Regions from separate parts of the Serratia sp. TSA_105.2 genome, predicted to be linked through region 2. Evidence: predicted binding sites of a transcription regulator. Region 2 holds the regulator's gene; each other region holds the start of a gene.

Region 1 (7,536 bases), on a different contig from region 2:
GTCGCCTTTCACCTCATGGCGCGGCAGCAAACGCGCCTGCATGTCGCCGTCCAGCGCGCGGATCACCGCGGCTGAGATCACCCCTTCCGGCGCGCCGCCGATGCCATACATCACATCGACCTCGCTTTCCGGCATGCAGGTGAGAATGGAGGCCGCCACGTCGCCGTCAGGAATGGCGAATACCCGCACGCCCAGCTGCTGCATCTGCGCGATGACGCCGTCGTGGCGCGGCTTGGCCAAGACGATCACCGTCAGCTGCGACAGCGGTTTGCCCAGCCGTGCGGCGACGTTCTGCAGGTTCTCCGCCAGCGGCAGGTTGAGATCGATGGCGCCGCGCGCCGCCGGGCCGACCACCAGCTTCTCCATGTACATGTCCGGCGCATGCAGGAAGGTGCCGCGATCGCCCACCGCCAATACCGCCAGCGCATTGGACTGGCCCATGGCGGTCATGCGGGTGCCTTCGATCGGATCGACCGCGATGTCGACTGCGTCGCCCTGGCCGGTGCCGACCTGTTCGCCGATATACAGCATCGGCGCTTCGTCGATCTCGCCTTCGCCGATCACGATGCGGCCATCGATATCCACCTTGTTGAGCATGATGCGCATGGCGTGGACCGCCGCGCCGTCGGCGGCGTTCTTGTCGCCGCGTCCCAGCCATTTGTAGCCCGCCAGCGCGGCGGCTTCGGTAACGCGGGAGAATTCGATGGCTAATTCACGTTTCATGGCAAACCTGTCTGTGAGAAAGGGAAGAAAATATCGGCAAAGTCTATCACAGCGTAGCGGCGGCGGGGCGGGGCAAAAAAAAGCGCCGCCCGCAGGCAGCGCAATTTGGGGGGTAACGACAAGGCTGGGTTTAGTCGTGATCTTCCCATGCCTGAGCGCGAGCCACCGCTTTTTTCCAGCCGCTGTAGCGGTAGTTACGTTCGGTGGTTTCGATGCTTGGGCGGAATTCGCGCTCAATCACCGCTTTGCTCTTCACTTCATCCAGATCGTTCCAGTAGCCGATGGCCAGGCCCGCCAGGAACGCGGCGCCCAGCGCCGTCGATTCACGCACTTCAGGGCGTTCCACGCGCGTGCCGAGGATATCGGACTGGAACTGCATCAGGAAGTTGTTGGCGACCGCGCCGCCGTCCACGCGCAGCGATTGCAGGCGGGTGTCGGCGTCGGCCTGCATGGCGTCCAGCACGTCACGGGTCTGGAAGGCGATGGATTCCAGCGTGGCGCGGATGATGTGGTTGCTGTTGGCGCCACGGGTCAGGCCGAAGATGGCGCCGCGGGCATACGGATCCCAGTAAGGGGCGCCCAGGCCGGTGAAGGCCGGCACCACATAGACGCCGTTGCTGTCTTTCACCTTGGTGGCGAAGTATTCGGAGTCGGCGGCGTCGCTGATCAGTTTCAGCTCGTCGCGCAGCCACTGGATAGACGCACCGCCGATGAACACCGCGCCTTCCAGCGCATAGTTCACTTCGCCGCGCGGGCCGCAGGCGATGGTGGTCAGCAGGCCGTTTTTCGAGCGCACCGCTTCTTTGCCGGTGTTCATCAGCAGGAAGCAGCCGGTGCCGTAGGTGTTCTTCGCCATGCCCGGTTGAACGCACAGCTGGCCGTACAGCGCTGCCTGCTGGTCACCGGCGATACCGGCGATAGGAATACGCGTGCCGCCTTTACCGCCGATGTTGGTCTGGCCGTACACCTCCGAGGAAGGACGGACTTTCGGCAGCATGGCGCGCGGGATATCCAGCACTTCCAGCATGCGCTCATCCCAGTCCAGCTCGTGGATGTTGAACATCATGGTGCGTGAGGCGTTGGTGTAATCGGTAACGTGTACGCGCCCCTGGGTCATTTTCCACACCAGCCAGGTATCGACGGTGCCGAACAGCAGTTCGCCGCGCTTGGCGCGCTCGCGGGCGCCTTCGACGTTGTCCAGGATCCACTTCACCTTGGTGCCGGAGAAGTACGGGTCAACCACCAGGCCGGTGTTGTGACGGATGTACTCTTCCAGGCCGTCGCGCTTGAGCTTCTCGCAGATGTCGGCGGTGCGGCGGCACTGCCAGACGATGGCGTTGTAAATCGGCTTGCCGGTGTCTTTTTCCCAGACGATGGTGGTTTCGCGCTGGTTGGTGATGCCGATGCCGGCGATTTGATCGGAACTGATATCGGCTTTCGCCAGCACTTCTACCAGCGTCGAGCTTTGCGACGCCCAGATCTCCATCGGGTCGTGCTCAACCCAGCCGGCCTTTGGATAGATCTGCGGGAATTCGCGTTGCGATACCGCAACGATGTTGGCGTCGTGATCGAGCACGACGGCGCGTGAACTGGTGGTCCCTTGGTCGAGTGCGACAATGTATTTTTTTTCTACAGTCATGGTAATTATCCTGCTGTTGTTAACCGTGTAAAACTGCACCCATCACGCTTTGCGCTGCTGGGTCTTGGCATCAGGCTCTTCTTCCGTCACGCAGACGTCGCACGGCAGGTGGCGGCCAATCAGCGCGCGGTAACCGAAAGCGCCCAGGCCACAGCCGACGATAGGGGCGAAGATCGGCACCAGGAAGTACGGGATGTCGCGTGCGCCGGTGAAGGCGACTTTGCCCCAGCCGGCCAGGTAGGCGAACAGTTTCGGCCCGAAGTCGCGCGCCGGGTTCAACGCAAAGCCGGTCAATGGTCCCATGGAGGCGCCAATCACGGCAATCAGAATACCGATCAGCAGCGGCGCCAGCGGGCCGCGAGGGATGCCGTTGCCGTCGTCGGTCAGCGCCAGGATCAGGCACATCAGAATGGCGGCGATCACCATTTCTACCAGGAAGGCCTGGCCGACGGAGATGTGCGCGTTAGGGTAAGTCGAGAAGATGCTGGCCAGTTCGAGGCTTTCGTTGCTGCCGCGCACCATGTGGTGAGCCGCTTCGAAGTCGAAGAACAGGTTGTAGTACAGCCCATAGACCAGGGCGGCGGCGCAGAAGGCACCGGCGACCTGCGCAATGATGTAAGGCACCACTTTGCGCCCGTCGAAGCAGGCGAACAGCCACAGGGCGAGGGTGACCGCGGGGTTGAGATGCGCGCCGGAAATGGCGGCGGTCAGATAGATGGCCATGGCGACGCCCAGGCCCCAAATGATGCTGATTTCCCACTGGCCGAAGCTGGCGCCCGCCAGTTTCAGCGCGGCAACGCAGCCTACGCCAAAGAAGATCAGCAGCGCCGTGCCGAGGAACTCGGCGATGCACTGGCCTTTTAATGTCGGACTGGTGGTTTGGCTCATAATGTTGTTGTCCTGCAAAACGGCGGTTGTTGGTTTATAGGCTCAGTTGGGTATACATCCGGCCTATGGGCACAGTTTTTTTCATCTCGTCCAATTATTGAATAAGGACGTGATGTAAATTTATCGTTAACGAACATAAACGAGAAATAGCGAAATCAAAATGTGTGTGGCGCGTCATAAAATTGAGCGATTTCGCGTCGTTTAGTGTTCTTTCTGAGCCATAAAAGTGTGATCTGACCAGTAGTTTGGCGAGGGTTGTTAACAACTCGCGGCGGTGGCGGCGGGGATTTTCAGTTTTTGCTGATGGCGGGGGCAGGAAAATTGCAACAGACTGCGCGATGATCCGGTATGTTGCTAGACAGGCGGAGACTGGCTACTTACAATCGTTTTTAACGAATCGAGACTGGCGCGCCTTCCGTAACGGCGCGCGTCACTGAGCGCGATGCAATATTCGCAGTAGCTGCAGCCGATGTTGCGGCCGCTACTTATAGATGTACGCCTTGCTATCATGAGGGGACTGAAGCATGTCATTTGAAGTATTTGAGAAACTGGAAGCAAAAGTACAGCAGGCGATTGATACCATCACCTTGTTGCAGATGGAAATTGAAGAGCTGAAAGACAAAAACAACTCTCTGTCGCAGGAAGTTCAGGCTGCCTCCGGCAACCACGAAGCGCTGGTGCGCGAAAACCAACAGCTGAAAGAAGAACAGCACGTATGGCAAGATCGCCTGCGCGCTCTGCTGGGCAAAATGGAAGAGGTCTGATTCCTCACGCCATGCAGCAACGAAAAGGGCGCCTCAGGCGCCCTTTTTCATGACCGAAAATCACTCGATGTCGAGCGGGTCTTCGGAGAGGATGATGCCGGTGTTGTCGGCATACAGGTGATCGCCGGAGAAGAAGGTGACGCCACCGAAGTTGACGCGGATATCGCTTTCGCCCACGCCTTCGCTCACGGCACCCACCGGGATCGCCGCCATCGCCTGAATGCCGATGTCGAGCTCTTCCAGATCGTCCACCTGACGCACCGCGCCGTACACCACGATGCCTTCCCATTCGTTCTGGGCGGCCAGGCGCGCCAGTTCGGCGTTGATCAGCGCCCGGCGTACCGAACCGCCGCCGTCGACCAACAGCACGCGGCCGCGGCCGTTTTCTTCAAGCAGATCGAACAACAGGCCGTTATCCTCAAAGCATTTCACCGTGGTGATTTGCCCGCCAAATGAAGTACGCCCGCCAAAATTGGAGAACAGAGGTTCAACAACGTTCACCTCTTCATGATAGATGTCGCAAAGTTCGGAAGTATCGTATTTCATAGGATTTTACGTCTGTTTGCCGCTGGAATGTTCAGTATATCCCTTTATTCGCCCTGTTGGCAAAATCATCAGTTTTTAACTGAGCGCCACGCCGATGGCGAACAGCAGGTTGGCCAGCAACGCCGCCTTGACCATGTGCTCCAGCATCGGCCGCATGCCGACCGGCGTCGGATCGCGCAGCACGCGCAGGCCGTGGCGCACCAGCAGCGGGATCGCCAGCACGAACAGCCAGCCCCACGGGCTGTGGAGATTGAACAGCGTAAACAGCGCGAAACACAGCACCGCGCCGCCGAGCAGCAGGGCATGGTAAATGCGCGCCTTGTGCGGGCCGAGACGCACCGCCAGCGTGTTCTTGCCGTTTTCGCGATCGCTCTCGATATCGCGCAGATTGTTGATGTTGAGCACCGCCGTCGCCAGCAGACCGCAGGCGGTGGCCGGCAGCATCACGACGCTGTCGAAGGTGTGCGTTTGCAGATAGTAGGTGCCGGCCACGCTCAGCCAGCCGAAGAACACCAGCACCGAGATGTCGCCCAGCCCCAAATACCCGTAGGGCTTGTTGCCGACGGTATAGGTGATGGCCGCCACGATAGACAGCCCGCCCAGCACCAGGAAGCCCACTACGTCGCTGGGTTGCTCGCAGGCGACGGCGATCAGCGAACAGCCGGCGAGGGCGATCAGCACCACCGTCACCACCAGCGCCCGTTTCATCTGCGCCTGGGTGATCATGCCTTTTTGCATGCCGCGCAAGGGCCCGATGCGATCTTCTTTGTCGCTGCCTTTGACCGCATCGCCGTAGTCGTTCGCCAGGTTGGAGAGGATCTGCAGCAGGCCGGCGGTCAACAGCGCCAGCAGCGCCACTTCAGGTTTCAGGCTGCCGTGCCAGGCGGCGATGGCCGAGCCGACCACGATGGAGGCAAAAGCCAACGGCAGGGTGCGGGGGCGTAGACTTTCCAGCCAGGCGGAGATCGGGGTGGTGGAGGTTGATGAGCTCATGTTTCGCTTCTGTCAGTAAGTTGCGGTGTCCGTTAGAAATAATTGTGGGAGGCAATGCCTCCCACACAGATGACTGACAAGACAATGATTGAGCGATTATAGGATAAAACGACTCAAATCTTCATCCGCCACCAGTTCATCCAGATGACTGCGCACGTAATCCGCATCAATTGTAATGGATTGGCCATTAATTTCACTCGCATCGTAGGAAATATCTTCCATCAGACGTTCCAGCACGGTGTGCAGACGACGAGCGCCGATGTTCTCGGTGCTTTCGTTGACCTGCCACGCGGCTTCGGCGATGCGGCGAATGCCGTCGGCGGTGAACTCGATGTTGACCCCTTCGGTACCCATCAGCGCTTTATACTGCTCGGTCAGTGACGCGCTCGGCTCGGTCAGGATGCGCTCGAAGTCTTCGGTGGTCAGCGCCTGCAGCTCAACGCGGATCGGCAGACGGCCCTGCAGTTCCGGGATCAGATCCGACGGATTGGCGGTCTGGAACGCGCCGGAGGCGATGAACAGGATGTGGTCGGTCTTCACCATACCGTGCTTGGTCGACACGGTGCAGCCTTCCACCAGCGGCAGCAGATCGCGTTGCACGCCTTCGCGCGAGACGTCCGGGCCGGAGCTCTGGCCGCCGCGCTTACAGATTTTGTCGATCTCGTCGATAAACACGATGCCGTGCTGTTCAACCGCTTCGATCGCCTGCTCTTTCAGCTCTTCCGGGTTCACCAGTTTGGCGGCTTCTTCTTCCACCAGCAGCTTGAAGGCTTCTTTGATCTTCACCTTGCGCGGCTTTTGCTTCTGGCCGCCGAGGTTCTGGAACATCGACTGCAGCTGGTTGGTCATCTCTTCCATGCCCGGAGGTGCCATGATTTCCACGCCCATCGGCGCGGCGGCCAGATCGATTTCGATCTCTTTGTCGTCCAGCTGGCCTTCGCGCAGTTTCTTGCGGAATGCCTGGCGGGCGGCGGACGGCTCCTGGTGCTCTTCCGGCTGGCCCCAGTTGTTCTTGGCCGGCGGGATCAGCACGTCGAGAATGCGCTCTTCGGCCAACTCTTCGGCACGGGTGCGGTTCTTCTCGATCGACTGCATGCGCACCATTTTGATGGCGGCATCGGTCAGATCGCGGATGATGGAATCCACTTCTTTGCCCACATAGCCCACTTCGGTGAACTTGGTGGCTTCAACCTTGATGAACGGCGCGTTGGCCAGCTTCGCCAGACGACGGGCGATTTCGGTTTTACCGACGCCGGTCGGGCCGATCATCAGAATGTTTTTCGGGGTCACTTCGTGACGCAGCATCTCGTTGAGCTGCATCCGGCGCCAGCGGTTGCGCAGGGCAATGGCGACAGCACGTTTGGCCTTGTTTTGGCCAATGATATAGCTGTCCAGTTCGCTGACGATCTCGCGCGGGGTCATTTCAGACATGGTATTCGATCCTTACGCTTTGGAAGGCAATTCTTCAATGGTGTGGAAATGGTTGGTGTAAATACAGATATCGCCGGCGATGTTGAGGGATTTCTCAACGATGTCACGGGCGCTCAGCTCGGTATTTTCCAACATGGCGCGGGCTGCGGCCTGTGCGTATGGGCCGCCGGAGCCGATGGCGATCAGATCGTTTTCCGGCTGCACCACATCGCCGTTGCCGGTGATGATCAGCGAAGCGTTTTCATCGGCGACCGCCAGCAACGCTTCGAGCTTGCGCAGCATGCGGTCGGTGCGCCAGTCTTTCGCCAGCTCGACGGCGGCTTTCACCAGGTGGCCCTGATGCATTTCCAGTTTGCGTTCAAACAGTTCAAACAGCGTGAAGGCGTCAGCGGTGCCACCGGCAAAACCGGCGATCACTTTGTCGTTATACAGGCGACGCACTTTCTTGACGTTACCCTTCATCACCGTATTACCCAGGGTTGCCTGGCCATCACCACCGATGACGACCTGGCCGTTGCGGCGTACGCTTACAATTGTTGTCACGAGCAGACC
Region 2 (7,536 bases):
TGTTCGGCGATGGCTTCCTGCAGCGCCTGCTGTTTTTGCGCGCCGGATTCGCCGGCGCGGCTGGTGAGCAGATCGCGCGGCCGCAGGAACGGGATGGCGCACAGCACGGCGCCCGGCTGGCCGTCGCGCCGATTCAGCACCACGATCTGCTGCTCAAGGGAGCCCTGCGCACTCGCGATCACCGTGGTGTTCAGGCAAGAGAGCAGTTCCCGCGATTCGTTCAGCGTCGCTACCGAGTCGTGGTTGCCGCCCAACACCACCAGTTGGCAGCCGGTGCGCTGCAGTTCCACCACGAAGCGGTTGTACAGCTCGCGGGCGTAGCTGGGCGGCGAGCCGGTATCGAACAGATCCCCGGCGACGATCAGCGCATCCACCTGCTGCTGCTCGATCTGTTCGATCAGCCAGTTCAGAAAAGCCTGGTGCTCGGCGGCGCGGCTTTTGGTGAAAAAGTACTGGCCAAGATGCCAGTCAGAGGTGTGGATCAGGCGCATGACACTCCCGGATGCAAAAGTAATGGCGATGATTATAAAGGCCGCGGCGGCGGCTGTCCCGACGCAATGGCGACGACTACGGAATGATTTTTCTTTGCGCCGGGAAATAATCGCTATGCTTACTGCCTATAACAGCCGCTTTTTTTCATAAAAGTGTCACAAAACTGACGCATAATGGCGCCCGCAAAGTCGCTAACACATTGGCAGGATTGACGATGGCAAGACGCATACTGGTGGTGGAAGACGAAGCGCCGATCCGTGAGATGGTGTGCTTTGTGTTGGAACAGAATGGTTACCAACCGTTGGAAGCCGAGGATTATGACAGCGCCGTGACGCGCCTGTCTGAGCCGTTCCCTGATTTGGTGTTGCTCGACTGGATGTTGCCCGGCGGTTCCGGCATTCAGTTTATCAAACATATGAAGCGCGAAGCGCTGACCCGCGATATTCCGGTCATGATGCTGACCGCGCGTGGCGAAGAGGAAGACCGCGTGCGCGGCCTGGAAGTGGGGGCGGATGATTACATTACCAAGCCGTTCTCGCCCAAGGAGCTGGTGGCGCGCATCAAGGCGGTCATGCGCCGCATTTCACCGATGGCGGTGGAAGAAGTGATTGAAATGCAAGGGCTGAGCCTGGATCCGTCCTCCCACCGCGTGATGGCTAACGATCAGGCGCTGGACATGGGGCCGACCGAGTTCAAGCTGCTGCACTTCTTTATGACCCACCCGGAGCGGGTTTATAGCCGTGAGCAGTTGCTTAATCACGTCTGGGGCACTAACGTTTATGTGGAAGACCGTACCGTTGACGTGCATATCCGTCGGCTCCGCAAGGCGTTAGAAACCAGTGGGCATGATAAAATGGTTCAAACCGTTCGGGGCACCGGCTACCGGTTCTCAACGCGCTACTGATCGCGCCGCGCTGGAGAATATGCCGTGTTAGAACGTCTGTCGTGGAAGAGGCTGGCTCTGGAGCTGGCTCTTTTTTGTCTGCCCGCCTTATTGCTGGGGCTGATTTTCGGTTATCTGCCCTGGTTCCTGCTGGCCTCCGCGCTGGCGGCGCTGGTGTGGAATTTCTACAACCAGCTCAAACTCTCCCATTGGCTGTGGATCGACCGCAGTATGACACCGCCGCCCGGCCGCTGGAGCTGGGAGCCGCTGTTCTATGGCCTGTATCAGATGCAGCAGCGCAATCGCCGCCGCCGGCGCGAGCTGGCGCTGCTGATCAAGCGCTTTCGCAGCGGGGCCGAATCGCTGCCTGATGCGGTGGTGATGACCACCGTCGAAGGCAATATCTTCTGGTGTAATGGGCTGGCGCAGCATCTGCTCGGCTTTCGCTGGCCGGAAGACAACGGCCAGCACATCCTCAACCTGTTGCGTTATCCGGAATTCAGCCACTACCTGCAACAGCAAGAGTTCTCGCGCCCGCTGACGCTGCAGCTGAACAACGAACACTACGTCGAATTCCGCGTGATGCCTTATTCCGAAGGGCAACTGCTGATGGTGGCGCGCGACGTCACCCAGATGCGCCAGCTGGAGGGCGCGCGGCGCAACTTCTTCGCCAACGTCAGCCATGAACTGCGCACGCCGCTGACGGTGCTGCAGGGCTACCTGGAGATGATGGGCGACGAAGAGCAAGACGGCTCGCTGCGCAGCAAGGCGCTCGGCACCATGCAAGAGCAGACCCGCCGGATGGACGGGCTGGTCAAGCAGCTGCTGACGTTGTCGCGCATCGAGGCGGCGCCCAATGTCGACATGAACGAGCGGGTGGATATCCCGCTGATGCTGCGGGTGTTGCAGCGCGAGGCGCAGTCGCTGAGCGGCGGCAATCACGAGATCAGCTTCCGGGTTAACGAACAACTCAACGTGTTCGGTAATGAAGACCAGTTGCGCAGCGCGGTGTCTAACCTGGTGTACAACGCGGTTAATCATACGCCGAAGGGCACCCATATCGAAGTGAGCTGGCAGCAAACGGCGCACGGCGCGCAGTTCCAGGTCAGCGATAACGGGCCGGGCATCGCCGCCGAACACCTTCCGCGCCTGACCGAGCGTTTTTACCGCGTCGACAAGGCCCGTTCGCGCCAAACCGGCGGCAGCGGGCTGGGGCTGGCGATCGTCAAACACGCGCTCAGCCATCACGACGCGCGGCTGGAGATCCTCAGCGAGCCGGGGATCGGCACCCGCTTTATCTTTACCTTACCCAACCGGTTGATTGTTCCCGCCGCTTTATCAGAGAATGCGGTGAAAAATTAACGCGAGACACCGGTATGACCCGAATAACCCGAGGGCTGTTGCTTTGCCTGGCGCTGCTGGCCGGACGCGGCGCGCTGGCGCAGCCCGACGGCATGCTGGCGGGCAACCTGTCCAGCGTCGGCTCCGACACCCTGGCGAATCTGATGGCGCTGTGGGCGCAGGACTTCAGTCAGCATTACCCCAACGTTAACCTGCAGATCCAGGCCGCCGGCTCGTCGACCGCGCCGACCGCGTTGGCGGCGGGCGCCGCGCAGCTGGGCCCGATGAGCCGGCCGATGAAGGCGGCCGAGGTTTCGGCGTTCGAACACCGTTACGGCTACGCGCCGCTGGCGGTGCCGGTGGCGGTGGATGCGCTGGTGGTGTTGGTGCATCAGGACAACCCGCTGCGCGGTCTCAATCTGCAGCAGCTCGATCGTATTTTCTCCGCCACTCGGCGCTGCGGTGAAAGCAAACCGCTGACGCGTTGGGGCGAGCTGGGGCTCAGCGGCGACTGGGCAACGCGCTCGCTGCAGCGCTTCGGCCGCAATTCGGCGTCCGGCACCTACGGCTATTTCAAACTGCGCGCGCTGTGCGGCGGCGATTTTATGCCGCGCGTCAATGAGCTGCCCGGTTCGGCTTCGGTGGTGCAGGCGGTGGCCGGTTCGCTCAACGGCATCGGCTATGCCAGCATCGGCTTTCGCGCCAGCGGCGTGCGGCTGCTGCCGTTGGCGGAGTCGGGAGAAGACTATGTCGCGCCTACCGCCGCCAACGTGCGCAACGATCGCTACCCGCTGTCGCGCTATCTCTATATCTATATCAACAAAGCCCCCAATCAACCGCTCGAGCCGCTGACCGCCGCGTTCCTCGACCGCGTGCTGTCGACCGCAGGGCAGAGCCTGGTCAATCACGACGGCTATCTGCCGCTACCGCCGGCCGCCCTGCAGAAGACCCGCCAGGCGCTCGGCTTGCAGCCGCTCGCGTCGGTCACGGTGCAATAAGCGGCAAAAAACGGCGTAATTTTCGCCTTTTTTCACGGCCAAACGGAGCTTATGCCACGCGAAAACCGGGCATTTATTGGCGTTTTCGCGCGGTAAAGCGGTATATGCTTCACGTTTCGTGAATCTGTTGTTCAAAAATGATACAAATCATGTAGTGTATATTTATTGATAGCCAATATGATCGACTGGTGGCTAAAGTTTATATGGTTGATAGCTCTGCTTTTCGCCGTGCGTCTTGCCTTGAAGCGCTATAAACGTTTACCTTAACCCTCGTTGTCGGATTAAACCTCCATTTTTATAACTCCTAAAATTTTGCCCATCTTCATGAGTGGCCACTTTCGAATAGGGACATAAACGCCGGATCGACTGCGTTTAGGGTGCTTATTTGGCGCTGCAACGATCGGGCATGCCGGCAACCGGGTGGGGCGTCACGCCATCACGCTATCGGACACTATTTTTCATTTGAACAGGCAACACGACATCGTATGAGTCATCGTTTAACGTCAAAAGATATCCTGGCACTGGGCTTCATGACCTTTGCCTTATTCGTTGGGGCCGGGAACATCATCTTCCCGCCGATGGTCGGCTTGCAGTCCGGTGAACACGTCTGGATCGCGGCGCTGGGCTTTCTGATCACCGCCGTCGGTCTGCCGGTCATTACCGTCATCGCGCTGGCGCGCGTCGGCGGCGGCATCGACGCCCTCAGTTCGCCGATCGGCCGCGGCGCCGGCCTGCTGCTGGCGACCGTCTGCTACCTGGCCGTCGGCCCGCTGTTCGCCACGCCGCGTACCGCCACCGTGTCCTTTGAAGTGGGCATCGCCCCGCTGACCGGCGACGGCGCCATGCCGCTGTTCATCTACAGCTTGGTGTACTTCGCGCTGGTGATCGGCATCTCCCTGTATCCGGGCCGCCTGCTCGACACCGTCGGCCACGTGCTGGCACCGCTGAAGATTGTGGCGCTGGCCGTATTGGGCATCGCCGCGCTGCTGTGGCCTGCCGGCGCGCCGATCCCGGCGACGGCGGCTTACCAGAGCGTGCCTTTCTCCTCCGGTTTCGTTAACGGCTATCTGACCATGGATACGCTGGGTGCGCTGGTATTCGGCATCGTTATCGTCAATGCGGCGCGCTCGCGCGGCGTGAAAGACGCCGGTCTGTTGACCCGTTACACCATCTTGGCCGGTTTGATCGCCGGCGTGGGCCTGACGCTGGTTTACCTGAGCCTGTTCAAGCTGGGCTCCGGCAGCGGCGCGCTGGTGCCTGACGCCACCAACGGCGCGGTGATCCTGCACGCTTACGTTCAGAACACCTTTGGCGGCCTCGGCAGCTTCTTCCTGGCGGCGCTGATCTTCATCGCCTGTATGGTGACCGCGGTCGGCCTGACCTGCGCCTGCGCCGAGTTCTTCGCGCAATACCTGCCGTTCTCGTACAAGACGCTGGTATTTATTCTGGGCCTGTTCTCGATGGTGGTGTCCAACCTCGGCCTGAGCCACCTGATCCAGATCTCCATTCCGGTGCTGACCGCGATTTACCCGCCGTGCATCGTGCTGGTGGTGCTGAGCTTCACCCTGCGTTGGTGGCACAGCGCGCCGCGTATCATCGCGCCGGTGATGCTTGTCAGCCTGTTGTTTGGTATCCTTGACGCGGTGAAAGCCTCCAGTTTCCAGCAGCTGCTGCCGGTCTGGACCACTCACCTGCCGCTGGCGGAGCAGGGGTTGGCATGGTTGCCGCCTTCGCTGCTGATGCTGGTGCTGGTCGCGATTTATGATCGGGTGTGCACGCGTTCCCAAGTGACCGCGCACTGATAATCCCCCGGCTTAATCCAGGGCCACGGACATGTCCGTGGCTTTTTTACGTTTAAAACTATGGGTCATCTTCATGCAACAACAGTCACCCACCACTGCCTCCGACAATAAGCTGAAACGCGGCCTCAGTACGCGTCATATCCGCTTTATGGCGCTGGGATCGGCCATCGGCACCGGGTTGTTCTACGGCTCGGCGGACGCCATCAAAATGGCCGGCCCGAGCGTGCTGCTGGCTTACCTGATCGGCGGCATCGTGGCCTTTATCATCATGCGCGCCCTGGGAGAGATGTCGGTCAACAACCCGCAGGCCAGCTCGTTTTCCCGCTACGCGCAGGACTACCTCGGCCCGATGGCGGGTTACATCACCGGTTGGACTTACTGCTTTGAAATCCTGATTGTCGCCATCGCCGACGTGACCGCCTTCGGCATCTATATGGGGGTCTGGTTCCCGGAAGTACCGCACTGGATCTGGGTGCTGAGCGTGGTGCTGATCATCGGCGCCATCAACCTGATGAGCGTCAAGGTATTCGGCGAGCTGGAGTTTTGGTTCTCGTTCTTCAAGGTCGCCACCATCATCATCATGATCGCGGCCGGCATCGGCATCATCATCTGGGGCATCGGCAACGGCGGGCAACCGACCGGCATTCATAACCTGTGGACGAACGGCGGCTTCTTCAGCAACGGCTTTATCGGTATGATCCTGTCGCTGCAGCTGGTGATGTTCGCTTACGGCGGCATTGAAATCATCGGCATCACTGCCGGCGAAGCCAAAGATCCGAAAAAATCGATTCCGAAGGCCATCAACTCGGTGCCGTGGCGCATTCTGGTGTTCTACGTCGGTACGCTGTTCGTCATTATGTCTATCTACCCGTGGAACCAGGTGGGCACCAACGGCAGCCCGTTCGTGCTGACCTTCCAGCATATGGGCATCACCGTGGCGGCGGGCATTCTCAACTTCGTGGTGATCACCGCTTCGCTGTCGGCGATCAACAGCGACGTGTTCGGCGTTGGCCGCATGCTGCACGGCATGGCCGAGCAGGGCCACGCGCCGAAGATGTTCAGCAAGGTGTCGAAACGCGGCATTCCCTGGGTGACGGTGGTGGTGATGATGCTGGCGCTGCTGCTGGCGGTATACCTCAACTACATCATGCCGGAGAGCGTGTTCCTGGTGATCGCGTCCCTGGCGACCTTCGCCACCGTGTGGGTGTGGATCATGATCCTGTTCTCCCAAATCGCCTTCCGCCGCAGCCTGAGCAAAGAGCAGGTGAAGCAGCTGGCGTTCCCGCTGCGCGGCGGAGTATTCACCTCGGTGGTGGCGATCGTGTTCCTGGTGTTCATCATCGGCCTGATCGGCTACTTCCCGACCACGCGCGTCTCGCTGTACGCCGGCCTGGTCTGGGTGGTATTGCTGCTGGCGGGATACTGGTTCAAGGTCAACCATCAGAAAAAACGCGCGCCGCTGGCGACGCAGCAAGACTAAATGGAAAAACACCGGCTAGGGCCGGTGTTTTTTTAGCGTTTGTCTTCCACTTCATCCTCCCCGGCGGCGCGCGCTTCGATACGCATGTCGCCGCCGTTAAGGCGTTCCTCCTCTTCCTCGCCGGCGCAGCGCGCCAGCACTTCGCGAATGTCCTGCATATTGCTGCTGAGGGCGCTCAGCGAAGGTTGCAGATTGCGGGGCATGCGGCTTTCGTCCAGCGAAGCGCTGTGCAGGCAGCCGATAAACAGCAGGGTGGCCATCAGGGTAAACAGCCGATGACGTAACCGTTTCAGCAAGGGCTTTCCCTCTCGGTGGTGAAGGTGATGGCGCATTAACGCCGTTTTCGCCGGGGAAAAGAAGGGGATGGAGATATCTGCTGGCAATTGAAAGAACATCATTACCAGCAGACACAGTTACGTCAGCCGACGTCAGGAAGCGTTCGCGCTTTGTAGCAGCATGCCGCGCAGGTCATTGCCGGTTGGCGTCTGGTGTACGCGCAGGCCGAACTCGTCGATCACCGCCAGAATATGGTCGAAAATA
Region 3 (7,536 bases), 550 kb from region 2:
CATAGATTATTAACCTCAACAACCTCAGTAGACTTTATTCAACCACTCCCCTGAATGGGAAGTGAATTTAATCTGCTGATAAATATGGAGTTAATAATGAAAAAGACCCTGTTCGCATTGATGCTCGGCCTGAGCGCCGCCACCGCCCCCGTCGCCGGGCTGGCGCAATCCCCCGCCGCCGACAGCCGCCAGGCGGGTTATGTGCAACCGCTGACCGCCGACAACAGTCTGCTGCTGCTGGTCGATCTGCAGGACATGTTCGGCATGACCATTTCCTCTATCGACCAAACCAATCTGGTGAATAACGCCGCCGGTATCGCCAAGGCCGCCAAGGTGTTCAACGTGCCGACCATTCTGGCCTCGGCTAACGCCAAAAGCTTCGCCGGGCCGGTATTCCAGCCGGTGACGCAGGCACGCCCGGACCTGCAGGTGTACGATCGCACCGCCATCAACGTCTGGCAGGATCGGCGCGTGGTGGATCTGATCAAACAATCCGGCCGCAAGAAAATCATCATCGGCGGGCTGTGGACCGCCAGCTGCGTGATGCTGCCGGCGCTGTCTGCCCTGGGCGAGGGTTATGAGGTTTATATCCTGTCGGACGTCACCGGCGACATTACGCCAGACAGCCAAAACAACGCCATGCAGCGTCTGATACAGGCGGGCGCCACCCCTATCAACTGGGTGGCATTAATGCTGGAATGGCAGCAGGACTGGAGCCGCAAAGCCACGGCGGGAGGCGTATTGCAGATCGCCCGCGACCACGGCGCCGCCTGGGGGATGGGCGCCAGCTACGCCGGAGCAATGAAAGTGGGCAGCGAAGCGAAATAGCAGACGAAAGCCCGCCGCCGGCGGGCTTTTTTCAGGTGTGGTGATAGCAACGGCTATCCTGTGGCGCCTGATCGCGACTCTCCAGCCCGTAGTCCCGCACCACCTCCGCCACCCGCAGCCGATACTGCGCCAGCACCTCGCCACGGCCGCGCGCCTGCGCCGCCCGGTGCTGCTCGAGATTGCGCCACTGCTGCACCGCCGCCTCGTCGCGCCAGAAGGAGAGCGACAGCAGGCGCGCAGGATCGGCCAGGCTTTGAAAACGCTCGATGGAAATGAATCCGTCGATCTGCGCCAGCAGCGGCTTCAGCTCCGCCGCCAGCGCCAAATAGGTATCGCGCTGCCCGTCGGCGGCCTGCAGTTCAAAAATCACGGCGATCAATATCGTTTCCTCTCAACGGTAACATTCAGGTGCGCGCACATTGTAGCCATCGCACCGATTCTAACGCCCGCTCATCAATATCCAGCGAACACAGACGCACAGGCCCAGAGTGCGATAACCACAGGCTAGCAATGGACGCGCAGTCATACTTCGTCTAACCTCGAAGTATGCATAACATCGACATCGAAGATCGTTTCGCGGCGCTGAGCGCCGCCATCGCCGACCGCACCCGGGCGCGCATGCTGTGCCTGTTGATGGACGGGCGCGCCTACACCGCCACCGAGCTCAGCGCGGCGGTCGAGGTCGCCCCGTCCACCGCCAGCGCGCATCTGGCGAAACTGCTGGAACAGCGGCTGATCGCCTGCGTCAAACAGGGGCGCTATCGCTATTTCCGGCTGGCCGGTCAGCCGGTGGCCGACGCGCTGGAAGGCCTGATGGCGCTGGCGGGCGTACCACGCCCGTCGGTGAAAAGCAGCACGCCCACCACGCTGCAATATGCTCGCACCTGCTACGACCATATGGCGGGCGAGGTGGCGGTAAAGCTGCACGATCGGCTACATGCGCTGAACTGGCTGGTCGGTGAAGAAGACTACCGGTTAAGCGACGCCGGTCAGGCCGCGCTGACGCGGTTAGGCGTCGATTGCTCCCCCGCCCCCACCCGCCGCCGTTTCGCCTGCGGCTGTCTGGACTGGAGCGAACGCCGTTCTCACCTCGGCGGCGCGCTGGGCGCCGCGCTGTTGGTCGCCTTTATTCAACGCGGCTGGATCGTGCGCCAACTCGACAGCCGCGAGCTGCAGCTGACCCCCGCCGGTAAAAAAGCGCTGGCCGCACATTTTGACCTCACGGTGTAACCCGGCGGCGGGGTAGTTTTACTGCAATACTCAAAGGGTACGCTTAAGCGCCCCCGCCAACCCGAGGAGTTTCCATGCTCGATTCCACCCAATTCCCGATCGTCAAACGCTGGCCGGCTCAGCACCCGGAACGGCTGCAGCTCTATTCCCTGCCGACGCCGAACGGTGTCAAAGTGTCCATCATGCTGGAAGAGATCGGCCTGCCCTATGAGGCGCACCTGATCGACATCGGCAACAACGAAACCTGGACGCCGGAATTTCTGGCGCTGAACCCGAACGGCAAGATCCCGGCGATCATCGATCCCGATGGCCCCGGCGGCCGGCCACTGCCGCTGTTCGAATCCGGCGCCATTCTGCTCTACCTGGCGGAAAAGAGCGTCCGTTTCCTGCCGCAGGATCCGGCGCAGCGTTACGAAACCATTCAGTGGGTGTTCTTCCAGATGGCCGCCGTCGGCCCGATGTTCGGCCAGCTCGGTTTCTTCCACAAATTCGCCGGGCGCGAGTATGAAGACAAACGGCCGCTGGAGCGCTACAAGAACGAATCGAAACGCCTGCTCGGCGTGCTGGAAACGCGCCTGGAGGGCCGCGACTGGATCATGGGCGCGGACTACACCATCGCCGATATCTCGCTGCTGGGCTGGGTGCGTAACCTGATCGGCTTTTATGAGGCCCGCGAGCTGGTGGAGTTCGACAGTTTCCCCCGCGTCGCGCAGTGGCTGGAGCGCGGTCTGGCGCGGCCGGCAGTGCAGCGTGGGCTGGCTATCCCGGCGCGCGCGGCCTGACGCCAAACGGGGTGGCCGCCGGGCCATCCCGTCTCTCGCTGTCATAAAATTGTCATCCCCCTGCTCTACTCTCCTTACGTAACAATTTGATGTTATTTACATTGTTGTATTACGACAAGGAGCTTACCCCATGCAACCTGCTGTATCCCTGATCGCCGGCGCCGTGCTGTCCGCCCTGCTCTGTTCCTCCGCCATCGCGGCGGAAACCTCGGCCAATGTCGATGGCCTGACCGAGCGCGCCGCGCGCGGCACCCTCACCGAGCCGGGCGGCGCCCGTCGCCTGGCCGGCGATCAGACCGCCGCGCTGAAGGCGTCGCTGTCGGACAAAACGGTGAAAAACGTGATCCTGCTGATCGGCGACGGCATGGGGGATTCCGAGATCACCGCCGCGCGTAACTACGCCGAAGGCGCAGGCGGTTACTTCAAGGGCATCGACGCTCTGCCGCTGACCGGGCAATACACCCACTACTCGCTGGACAAGAAAACCCACAAACCGGATTACGTGACCGACTCCGCCGCCTCCGCCACCGCCTGGGCCACCGGGGTGAAAACCTATAACGGCGCGCTCGGCGTGGACGTGAACGGCAAAGACCAGCCAACGCTGCTGGAGATCGCCAAGGCGGCCGGCAAGGCCACCGGCAACGTCTCCACCGCCGAACTGCAGGACGCCACGCCGGCGGCGCTGGTGTCGCACGTCACCTCGCGCAAATGCTACGGCCCGGAGGAAACCAGCGAGAAATGCGCCGCTAACGCGCTGGAAAACGGCGGCCGCGGCTCCATCACCGAGCAGCTGCTGAAAACCCGCGCCGACGTCACGCTGGGCGGCGGCGCGAAGTCCTTCAACCAACTGGCGAAAAGCGGCGAATGGCAAGGAAAATCGCTGAAGGACCAGGCGGCAGCGCAGGGTTACCAGTGGGTGAGCAACGCGGATGAACTGCAGGCCGTTACCCTGGCCAATCAGCAAAAACCGCTGCTGGGCCTGTTCGCCGACGGCAACATGCCGGTGCGCTGGCTGGGGCCGAAAGCCAGCTATCACGGCAACCTCGACAAGCCGGCGGTAACCTGCGAAAACAACCCGGCGCGCACCGCGGCCACGCCAACGCTGGCGGCGATGACCGAAAAAGCGATCGCGCTGCTGAAAGACAACCCGAACGGTTTCTTCCTGCAGGTAGAGGGCGCGTCGATCGATAAGCAGGATCACGCCGCCAACCCGTGCGGGCAGATTGGTGAAACCGTCGATCTGGACGAAGCGGTGCAAAAAGCGCTGGCCTTCGCCCGCGCCGACGGCAACACGCTGGTGATCGTCACCGCCGACCACGCGCACTCCAGCCAGATTGTCGCCGCCGACGCCAAAGCGCCGGGCCTGACCCAGACCTTGACCACCAAAGACGGCGCGCCAATGACCCTGAGCTACGGCAACTCGGAAGAAGAATCGCAGGGGCACACCGGCACCCAGCTGCGCGTCGCGGCCTACGGCCCGCACGCCGCCAACGTGGTGGGGTTGACCGATCAGACCGATCTGTTCTTCACCATGCGCGATGCGATGGGCATCAAGTAACCACCTTGTGAATCCTGGCCGCCCGTAGCGGCGGCCATTTATTATGGGTTACCGATGTATATTTGCAATTTAACCGCAATTATTGTGTGATAACGAAATAACGTTTAATCGCGCGACAATTAGCCCCTGAAAATAACGCGGTTATACGCCCTTTCCCCCCTATCTGTTTATTCCTGCGGCAGCAACCGGCCTATTTTTGCTTATATTCATTTTTTTTAGTTACAAAAGTAGTTTTTAACATTCTCGCAAACAATAATACCCCGCCAGTAACGTGAACCGATCAATTTGCATCCGGACGGCCTGCAATAGTTCACTTTTCGTTAAAAACCCTATTAACAAAAAGGCATTATCGCTGCCTATCGGCTCACGCCGGGCGGTCGGCTTCACTATTTTCCAGGGTAACTCCCGCTAAATTCTTTCACCTGCAATGAGTAGAATTTACACACAAGAGATTTAATTCAATGAGAAAATTACTCGTCCTGATTTTCAGCCTCAGCCTGTTTAGCGTTACGCAGCAGGCAGCGGCTGAAGAGAAGAATAAAACCGTCGACGTGGTGTTGATCGGCGGCGGCATCATGAGTGCCACCTTGGGTACCTATCTGCATGAGCTGGAGCCGACCTGGACCATCGACATGTACGAGCGCATGAACGGCGTGGCGGAAGAGAGCTCCAACGGCTGGAACAACGCCGGTACCGGCCACTCCGCCTTCAGCGAAATGAACTACACGCCGGAAAAAGCCGATGGCACCATTGACATCAGCAAGGCGGTGAAGGTCAACGAGTCTTTCGAAATCTCCCGCCAGTTCTGGTCTTATCAGGTGAAGAACGCTGTCCTGAAAGATCCGAAATCCTTCATTAACAGCGTGCCGCACATGAGCTTCGTGTGGGGTGACGACAACGTCAACTTCCTGCGTAAACGCTACGCGGCGCTGCAGCACAGCACCCTGTTCCGCGGCATGGAATACTCCGAAGATCCTGCGCAAATCAAACAGTGGGCGCCGCTGGTGATGAACGGCCGCGATCCGGCGCAGAAAATCGCCGCGACCCGCATGCCGCTGGGTACCGACGTCAACTTCGGCGTGATCACCCACCAGCTGGTTGACGCGCTGAGCACCAGCGACAAGTTCAAGCTGAACCTGAGCCACGAAGTGCGCGACATCAAGCGCAACGCCGACCAGACCTGGAGCGTGACCGTTGCCGATCTGAACCGCGACGGTAAAGAAACCACCGTTAACGCCAAGTTCGTGTTCATCGGCGCAGGCGGCGCGTCCCTGACCCTGCTGCAGAAATCCGGCATCCCTGAAGCCGACGGCTACGGCGGCTTCCCGGTCGGCGGCCAGTTCCTGGTCACCACCAACCCGGCGATCGCCAACCAGCACCTGGCCAAAGTGTATGGCCTGGCCAGCGTAGGTTCGCCGCCGATGTCCGTGCCGCACCTGGATACCCGCATGCTGGACGGCAAGCGCGTGCTGCTGTTCGGGCCGTTCGCCACCTTCTCCAGCAAGTTCCTGAAGAACGGTTCGCTGTTCGATCTGCTGCACTCGCTGAGCACCTCGAACCTGATGCCGATGACCCACGTCGGCCTGGATAACTTCGATCTGGTGAAATACCTGGTCGGCCAGCTGATGATGAACGACGACGATCGCTTCGCCGCGCTGAAAGAGTACTTCCCGGACGCCAAGCAGGAAGACTGGAAGCTGTGGACCGCAGGCCAGCGCGTACAGATCATCAAGAAAGACGCAGATAAAGGCGGCGTGCTGCAGTTCGGCACCGAAGTCGTCAGCTCTGAAGACGGCAGCATCGCCGCTCTGCTGGGCGCTTCGCCGGGCGCTTCCACCGCTGCGCCAATCATGCTGCACCTGATGGAAACCGTGTTCAAAGACAAAGTGGCGACGCCGGAATGGCAGAGCAAGCTGAAAGAGATCATCCCGTCCTACGGCCACAAGCTGAACGGCGATATCGAGATGACCAATAAGATCCGCGGCTACACCAGCAGCGTACTGGGTCTGAACTACATTGAAGTGAAGCCGGAAACCAACTGATTTTCCACTCGTTTCCTGCTGAAAAGGCCGCTTTATGCGGCCTTTCCTTTATCCCCCTGCGATTCAAAGAGCATTTTTGGTCACCTTTTTACCCCCGGTTTACCCTTGCGTAACGGCGCACTCACGCCTATTATCAAAGCATATTCTTGGATAATTAAGCTAAGTCACTGTGACCTGAATGTCGTTTTTGCGGGAGAACTAAAACCATGGATCGCGTCAATATCATTCACGATTTACTAGACTGGATTGAAACTCATCTGGACCAGCCGCTGCTGCTGGATAACGTCGCCGCCAAGTCGGGCTACTCCAAATGGCACCTGCAGCGCATGTTCCGCAGCACCACCGGCCACGCGCTCGGCAGCTATATCCGCGAGCGGCGTCTTTCGCAGGCGGCGCAGGCGCTGCGTTCCAGCCCACGCCCGATCCTGGATATCGCCCTGCAATACCATTTCGACTCTCAGCCTTCGTTCTCACGCGCCTTCAAGAAACAGTTTGGCAAAACCCCGGCGGTCTATCGCCGCACCACCCGCTGGGACGTCGCGGAATGGCCGGCGCAGCCGGTAGAGGCGGAGGCCGAACCGCGCCACGATGCCCCTACGCTGCCTCGTTGGTATGCGGGCAAGCCGCCGGAAGGCGTTTGCATCAGCTGGATGGGGCTGCGTTAAGCGATAACGCAAAAAAGCCAATGGATAAACCCCATTGGCTTTTTCGTCGGAACGCGACTTAGTTGTACTCGATGGTAAAGGTGGCGGTCGACTTGATATTGCCGCCTTTAATCGTCGAACCGGTACGATAGTAGCGTGCCTTCAGCGGCAGCGTTAAGGTATTGGCCTGGTTGGGAATGGTACGTCCGGCATTGACCGCATCGCCATTCTTGATCGGCTGGGTCGTATTGCCGGTCAACAGCTGGACGGCAACACCGGATGCTGTGTTGGCGCCAGGCTCGGATTTGATCACCCCAGGTGCATTGGAAGCATCCTGCGTATAGTCAAAACGCACATTGACGATCCCTTGTCCCGCACTGCCTGGCAACAGATCCTCGCCAACGCCGCCAACGCAATTGATATTGATATCAAATGCTTTTTCACCCTGTGTT

The links. Region 2 encodes PhoB, which activates phosphate uptake and scavenging genes when phosphate is short. Its sites were predicted from a motif close to CTGTCATAAAACTGNCNNAT; they were not measured.
Region 1: ACUTSC_RS21905 (MIP/aquaporin family protein) is a predicted target of PhoB. The motif match lies at 3,422-3,441, and genes of this name have one in related genera.
Region 3: phoA (alkaline phosphatase) is a predicted target of PhoB. The motif match lies at 2,879-2,898, and genes of this name have one in related genera.

Annotation. Positions count from the first base shown of each region.
Region 1 covers NZ_JBQZFT010000011.1:30,332-37,867, reverse strand. The annotation lists gene glpX (class II fructose-bisphosphatase) at 1-723, opposite strand, end outside; gene glpK (glycerol kinase GlpK) at 854-2,362, opposite strand; gene ACUTSC_RS21905 (MIP/aquaporin family protein) at 2,405-3,250, opposite strand; gene zapB (septal ring assembly protein ZapB) at 3,775-4,014, shown strand; gene rraA (ribonuclease E activity regulator RraA) at 4,075-4,560, opposite strand; gene ACUTSC_RS21890 (1,4-dihydroxy-2-naphthoate polyprenyltransferase) at 4,636-5,553, opposite strand; gene hslU (HslU--HslV peptidase ATPase subunit) at 5,650-6,984, opposite strand; gene hslV (ATP-dependent protease subunit HslV) at 6,997-7,527, opposite strand.
Region 2 covers NZ_JBQZFT010000002.1:835,773-843,308, reverse strand. The annotation lists gene sbcD (exonuclease subunit SbcD) at 1-491, opposite strand, end outside; gene phoB (phosphate response regulator transcription factor PhoB) at 707-1,396, shown strand; gene phoR (phosphate regulon sensor histidine kinase PhoR) at 1,421-2,737, shown strand; gene ACUTSC_RS10445 (PstS family phosphate ABC transporter substrate-binding protein) at 2,752-3,714, shown strand; gene brnQ (branched-chain amino acid transport system II carrier protein) at 4,200-5,516, shown strand; gene proY (proline-specific permease ProY) at 5,590-6,996, shown strand; gene ACUTSC_RS10430 (hypothetical protein) at 7,029-7,292, opposite strand; gene ACUTSC_RS10425 (mechanosensitive ion channel domain-containing protein) at 7,425-7,536, opposite strand, start outside.
Region 3 covers NZ_JBQZFT010000002.1:286,935-294,470, forward strand. The annotation lists gene ACUTSC_RS07680 (isochorismatase family protein) at 97-828, shown strand; gene ACUTSC_RS07685 (antibiotic biosynthesis monooxygenase family protein) at 860-1,207, opposite strand; gene ACUTSC_RS07690 (ArsR/SmtB family transcription factor) at 1,375-2,058, shown strand; gene ACUTSC_RS07695 (glutathione S-transferase N-terminal domain-containing protein) at 2,133-2,840, shown strand; gene phoA (alkaline phosphatase) at 2,971-4,398, shown strand; gene ACUTSC_RS07705 (malate:quinone oxidoreductase) at 4,860-6,440, shown strand; gene ACUTSC_RS07710 (helix-turn-helix domain-containing protein) at 6,647-7,105, shown strand; gene ACUTSC_RS07715 (fimbrial protein) at 7,164-7,536, opposite strand, start outside.